3 regions of the Pantoea sp. X-Soil-YNGN-844 genome follow, and region 2 is predicted to be linked to each of the others. Evidence: predicted binding sites of a transcription regulator. Region 2 holds the regulator's gene; each other region holds the start of a gene.
The links. The regulator Fur, encoded in region 2, represses iron uptake genes when iron is present. The targets are predictions, from matches to a motif close to ATAATAATGAGAACNACTATCAA.
Positions count from the first base shown of each region.

Region 1: the regulator Fur is predicted to act here: its motif matches at 1,114-1,136, upstream of AC6I8C_RS02125 (isochorismate synthase).
Region 3: the regulator Fur is predicted to act here: its motif matches at 1,140-1,162, upstream of AC6I8C_RS15560 (TonB-dependent receptor domain-containing protein).

Region 1 is NZ_AP036007.1:478,216-480,392, forward strand. Features, by position in the region: gene AC6I8C_RS02125 (isochorismate synthase) at 1-1,087, opposite strand, end outside; gene fepB (Fe2+-enterobactin ABC transporter substrate-binding protein) at 1,264-2,177, shown strand, end outside.
Region 2 is NZ_AP036007.1:1,146,404-1,148,580, forward strand. Features, by position in the region: gene glnS (glutamine--tRNA ligase) at 1-406, shown strand, start outside; gene AC6I8C_RS05215 (hypothetical protein) at 643-1,038, shown strand; gene fur (ferric iron uptake transcriptional regulator) at 1,104-1,547, opposite strand; gene fldA (flavodoxin FldA) at 1,894-2,177, opposite strand, start outside.
Region 3 is NZ_AP036007.1:3,363,121-3,365,297, forward strand. Features, by position in the region: gene AC6I8C_RS15560 (TonB-dependent receptor domain-containing protein) at 1-1,011, opposite strand, end outside; gene AC6I8C_RS15565 (Rdx family protein) at 1,250-1,546, shown strand; gene AC6I8C_RS15570 (PadR family transcriptional regulator) at 1,547-2,086, opposite strand; gene AC6I8C_RS15575 (siderophore-interacting protein) at 2,158-2,177, opposite strand, start outside.

The sequences.
Region 1 (2,177 bases), 670 kb from region 2:
CGCCAGCAAACAGCCGGACCCGCGGACCATTCACCGTGCCGCAGCGGATGGTGACGACCCATTCGCCGTTGCCCTGATCGTCACACCAGCCGACGATGCCGCCAAACAGCTGACGCTCAAACGGTTCAAGCTGCTGAATCAGCGCCTGAGCACGCTGATGCGGAAAGCCGCTGAGCGCCGGTGTCGGATGCAGCAGGCAGGCCAGTGACAGCGCATTTTCGCGGTCGTCCAGCACTTCGCCCCGAATCTGCGTGGCGAGGTGCCACAGTGTCGGGGTGGTCAGCAGGGAAGGGATTTCCGGGACTGACAGCAGGCGACTGCGCGGCTGCAGCGTTGTGCGCATCGCATCCGTCACCAGTTTATGTTCATGCCGGTCTTTGGCTGACCGCATCAGGCTGTCACCTGAGGCCTGGTCACGCTGTGGATCGCTGTTGCGCGGCGCTGAACCGGCCAGCGGACAGGAGTTGAACTGGCGGCCCTGCTTACGGATCATCAGTTCAGGGCTGGCACCCACCAGCGCGCCGCCATCGGGCAGCGGCAGATGAAAGTGATAGCTGTCAGGGTTCTGCGCCAGGATGCGCTGCATCAGGGCGGCCGTATCGACCGGCTGTTCCGCCACGATCTCCATCAGCCGCGACAGCACCACTTTATCCGGATCGCCGCGCTGCGTGGCCGCCACGGCCTGCGCAACCATATCAGTGAAGGTGTCATGATCCGGCAGCGCCATACGGCGACGAACTTTTGGCAAATCGCTTTCAGCCGATGAGGCGTGGGCTTTCAGATCGTCTCGTTGAAAGGTCTGATACGACTCAGGGATAAACAGTGCAGCGGGCTGATCCACATCGAACGGGATCGCACCCACCAGAATGGGATGGGCTATGCCCTGTTTTCTGGCCGAGGCAAAATGATGCTGCAGTTGTTGTTGAAACTCTCCGGTCAGCTGCTCGCCCTGGTTTACCGGAGCAGTGAGTGTCGTAAAACAGCCCTGAGTCGTCAGGCTTCGCCAGGGAGAAGTAAACAGGAAGCCACGGCAGAGTGCCGGAAAATCCTGCAGCAGGGGATGTTCAAATGCCAGCGATTCCACCATAATTTCACCTATAAATGATAAGATAACTAATAATGATTATCATTTGTATTATGTTGCAGTAACCTACGTCGAATAGCCGAAGGTGTCAATAAATACGCGGTGATCCAGCTGGTTTTGTTGGTTAAATCAGCACAAGTTGTCGTCCGGATTACCTGGGAGATAAAGGATGGAAACAAATGACTAAACAGGCAGTAAGGTCGGCGTTAGCGCTGTTTTTCCTGAGTATCACTCTGTTCAGCGTGACCGCTATTGCACAGACCGGCTGGCCACGAACCCTCGCCGGGGCAAAAGGTCAGGTCACCCTGGCTCAGGCACCGACTCGCATTGTTTCGACCAGTGTCACCCTGACCGGATCGCTGCTGGCGATCGATGCACCGGTAATTGCCAGTGGCGCAACCGCACCCGGCAGCCGGCTGGCTGATGAGCAGGGATTCTTCCGGCAGTGGGGGCGTGTGGCGAAACAGCGTGGCGTAAAGCGGCTCTATATTGGTGAACCCAATGCGGAAGCGATCGCTGCGGAAGCGCCAGACCTGATTGTGGTCAGCGCCACCGGTAATGATTCAGCGATCAAACTGGCCGATCAGCTCTCGGCGATTGCGCCGGTACTGGTCGTTAACTATGACGATAAAAGCTGGCAGCAGCTGGTGACACTGCTGGGTGAGGCGACCGGGCATGAGGCGGATGCTGCTGCGCGGATAAGCGAGTTCGACGCGCGTGAAAAGGCGCTGAAGGCAAAGCTGACCCTGCCTCCGCAGCCGGTTTCTGCAATGGTATGGAACGGAGATGGCCGGGCTGTGAATCTCTGGACGGAGGCATCGGCACAGGGGAAGTTACTGCAGGCGCTGGGCTTCACGCTGGCAACGCCACCGTCGACGCTTCAGTCCGCTCACAGCATGGGACAGCGTAAAGATATTCTTCAGCTGTCAGGCGAAAATCTGGCGGAATGCCTGAATGGACAGACTTATCTGCTATTTGCCGCCGAAGATAACACTGCTGAGCAGGTAATGAGCAATGCTTTCCTGGCGCAGACCCCAGCGGTGCGCGCTAAAGCGGTCTATGCGCTGGGGCTGGATAGCTTTCGTCTCGACTA
Region 2 (2,177 bases):
TGAGCGCGTCGCTAAAGATGAAGCGGGCAACATCACCTGCATCTACTGCACCAGCGACACAGATACGCTGAGCAAAGATCCTGCCGATGGCCGTAAGGTCAAAGGGGTGATTCACTGGGTGTCTGCGGATCACGCGCAGCCAGCAGAGTTTCGCCTGTATGATCGTCTGTTCAGTGTGCCAAATCCGGGCGCGGCAGAGGACTTCCTGGCGGTGATCAACCCTGAGTCACTGGCGATCAAACAGGGCTTTGTGGAACCGGGCCTGCGTGATGCAGAACCGACCACTCCGTTCCAGTTCGAACGTGAAGGTTATTTCTGTGCCGACAGCGTTTACTCTAAACCGTCACAGCTGGTATTTAACCGCACCGTCGGTCTTCGTGATACCTGGGCGAAAACCGGCGAATAAATTTTTTTGAGGCTGACCTCATAAAATGACAAAAGGGCGATTTATCGCCCTTTTTTGTTGCCCCGATTTTACTCATTGCCGACGTTTATTCTGACCTAACCGCAACCGATTAAATGCCGCATTGTGAGAGAAATCTGAGTTTAAAAAAATTAATCAATTTCCGGATGTGAATTATCCGCTTTCAGGTAGGCTATGCGCTCTCAGAGGTTGCAAAGCGGGTTACAGAAGGAAAAAAAATGACAGTTCTCGCCCAGGAAGCCAGAAACAGTGTGGTCGTTTTACATCAGCTCATTGAACGTATTTTTAACCAGCCTGCCGGATCTGATGACAGTTTTGAGCTGCTGATGTCCTATTTTCATCCTGAATTCCGCATGGTCACCCCAAAGGGTAAAGAGTGCAATCTGAACGAGGTTGAGGCGCTTTTCCGGCAGCTGCAGGGACAGCGCGAAGGGATGCGCATTGCCACCTGCGAGCACGTCATCCTCTCTCATCATGAAAAAGAGATCACCGTGCAGTATCGCGAAATGCAGATGATGAATGGCAATAATCAGAGCCGTATTTCGCTGGCGATACTGGATTGCAGCAGCTCCATTCCACGCTGGCGCTATCTGCAGGAGACGCTGGTCGCCTGATACAACAGCCCAGGACAGACGAAAAAAAACCGGTGAATTCACCGGTTTTTTTATTTCAGGTCGCGTTACTGGTCGTGCAGGGTTTCATCTTCCCGGCAATCGCCCAGCGTACAGTGTCCATAGAGATAGAGGCTGTGGTTGGTCAGCTTGATGCCATGACGGGTGGCGATTTCACGCTGACGCGTTTCGATCGACTCATCGCTGAACTCAATAACTTTGCCGCAATCCAGGCAGATAAGATGATCGTGGTGATGCTGCTGCGTCAGTTCAAAGACAGATTTGCCGCCTTCAAAGTTATGACGGGTCACGATACCAGCGTCATCAAACTGGTTCAGAACACGGTAAACGGTAGCCAGGCCAATCTCTTCGCCGATGTCGATCAGGCGTTTGTACAAATCTTCCGCACTGACGTGATGGCACTCAGGTTCCTGAAGCACTTCCAGAATTTTCAGTCTGGGCAGCGTCACTTTCAGGCCAGCCTTCTTTAATGCGGTGTTGTTGTCAGTCATGCGGATTTTGTCCTGTCACTATATTCACTTTTGTGGCTTGTCGCCTTGAATGTCGATCTGCGCTCATTCTCATTTGCGTCTCATTATAGAGCTGAAGCGATGAAATGAAAACCAGAGGGCGTGCCTGAATCATCACGGGCTGTGGGGGAAAGGTCACCGGGCCGGGGAGGATTCTGGCAGATGTCTGTTGGTACATCGCTTAGTCTTGCCGCCAGAGAAATAAGCGGAAGATCGATGCGGGTATTCTACAGATTAAACGGAGAAAGTTAAAAAAATGTGGCTATTATTTCTATAGGAATTTCCATTGCCTCAATGTGAGCTGGCGCTCACATTGAGTCGGGCAGGATCAGGCTTCGAGGATATCTTTTAGCTGCAGTTCATCAGAAATCTGCTTAACCCATTGCTCTACGCGCTGGTTAGTCAGTTCAGGCTGGCGATCTTCATCAATGGCCAGACCCAGGAAGTGGGTATCATCGGCCAGACCTTTTGAGGCTTCGAAGTGGTAACCTTCGGTTGGCCAGTGTCCGACAATCACGGCACCGTGCGGCTCAATGATGTCACGGATCGTGCCCATCGCATCACAGAAGTACTCCGCGTAATCTTCCTGATCGCCGCAGCCAAACAGCGCAA
Region 3 (2,177 bases), 2.2 Mb from region 2:
GGTCGTCAGAGTGTCGATCAGATCATTGTAAGGGGTGTACTCATCCGCCAGGCTGATGCCCCAGCGTCGGGTATCGCTCTGCTGCTGCGCCGTTCCCCAGACCGTATTGCCGGATGTGCTCCAGCTGTCGTAATGGCTATGGTGCGTTTTGTGATAATAATCGAAAGTCGCGCTGAGCTTGTGAAGATCATTGGGCTGCCAGATGCCCGAGGTCATAAAGGCATCGGAATGCCAGTTAGCCGGATAGGCATCAACCGTGCCGCTGTTATTGCGGGTCTGTTGTCCGTCGCGACGACTGTAAACAAAGATTCCCCGCAGCGTATCATCGCCTGCTGCTGCCGTAATGCCGTTGTGCCAGCTGCGGCTGGCGGAGTCGTAGTCGCTTTGAAAACCAAAATAGTTGCGTTTACCGGGATTCAGATAGTCATCCGGGGATTTGTTACGGAACGAGACATTGCCGCCAATCGCGTTATTCGGCTGATCCACTGCCGTGGCACCCTTCTCAATGCCGATGTGGCCAAACATATAGGGATCGATGTAATCGCGGCCAATCCCAAAGCTGTCGAGACCGGCACGTCCCACATAGCTGCGGCCGGTGGCCTGAGGTAACGGAATGCCATCCACATCGAGACCCACGCGGTTGCTCTCTAAACCACGAATGTTGTAGCCAGTGTAACCGGCCCGGTCAAAGCCGCTCTTACCGGCTGAGGAACCGCCACTGGTGCCGGTGGCGCTGATCAGCGGTTCATAACGCATGATCGATCCAAAATCAGTGGCGCCACGTTGCTGCAGATCGCTGGCAGAGAGCGTGGTTTTGCTGCCCGCTGTTTGTTTGATCTCCGGTGCAGTCACCGTCATTACCGGTTCAGCACTGCTGCCATAGCGGTCGGAAAGGGTCAGCGTGGCAGGTTCACTGTCCGCAGCATAGGTGCAGGTGGTATTGATAAAGATGGCGAGCAACGCCAGCTCAGACAGACGCGGTTGCGTCAATCTCCGAAAACGTGGTGACATAGGCGCGAATTACCTGATTAATTGTTAGTATTCGCTCACTTGCTTGCTGCAACATAAAAAACGGCTCTGCATAAAAGCCGTAAAAGTCAGAACATCATGCGGGTGTAATCATTATCGCCGCGAATTTAATGCAACTGATAATCATTATCAATGCTATTTACATTAAGACATAAACCACAGCGCACAAATTGTTAACCCGAATGCATCTGCATTTATCAATACGTAAAGGAAGAGAGTTATGGCGCAAAAACCTGTGGTTGTTATTCACTACTGTATGCAATGCAACTGGCTGATGCGGTCAGCGTGGATGGCACAGGAACTGTTGCATACCTTCGCCGAGGATCTGGCAGAGGTCACGCTGAAACCCGGCACCGGCGGTATTTTTGAGATTACGCTGGATGGTCATCTGCTGTGGGAACGTAAGCGGGACGGCGGTTTCCCGGATGCGACTACCCTGAAACAGCGCGTGCGCGACATCTGTTTCCCGGATCGTACCCTGGGTCACATCGATAAGAATAAGAGTGAAATCAGCTGATTAACTGTGGGTGATTTTATCAGCCGCGTCGTGCAGCGCCCTAATCAGCGTCTGCAGCGCGGCTTCTGAAATATCTTCCTGCGCCAGTCGTTGATTCAGAGCCACCTTCAGCCCGTGAATTGCCTGCTCCACAGCAGGAATGCTGCGGTTATTGACCACGATTGCCAGCGTAGAGAGACGCGTAATCAGGCTGGCTACCGTTTCGCGATTATCCGCCAGCTGCGCCTCACCAGCCGCCGTCAGTCGGTAGGCTTTACGCGCTGCCTGCGCATCCACCACCTGAATCGCCTCCATCTCTTCCAGCAGCGTCAGGTTGGGATAGATGATCCCCGGACTGGGCGAATACTCTCCCTTTGACAGCTCCTCAACGGACTTGATCAGCTCATAGCCGTGCGCCGCATTCTGCGCCAGGAAATGGAGCATCAGCAGGCGTATCTCACTCGCTTCCAGCATCTTTTCACGTCGTTTACGTCGTCCGCTGCAGCCGCCTGCGCGCGAAGTCTGTTCGTCAGATGAAGTGGAAGTCGGATGCTGTTTCATGACCTGCCCTGCTGAAAAAAAGGAGAGTGATGGTAGTCCGCCATCTGGCAAAACTCAATTGCCAGCGCAGCTTACTTCTGATGCCAGTAGG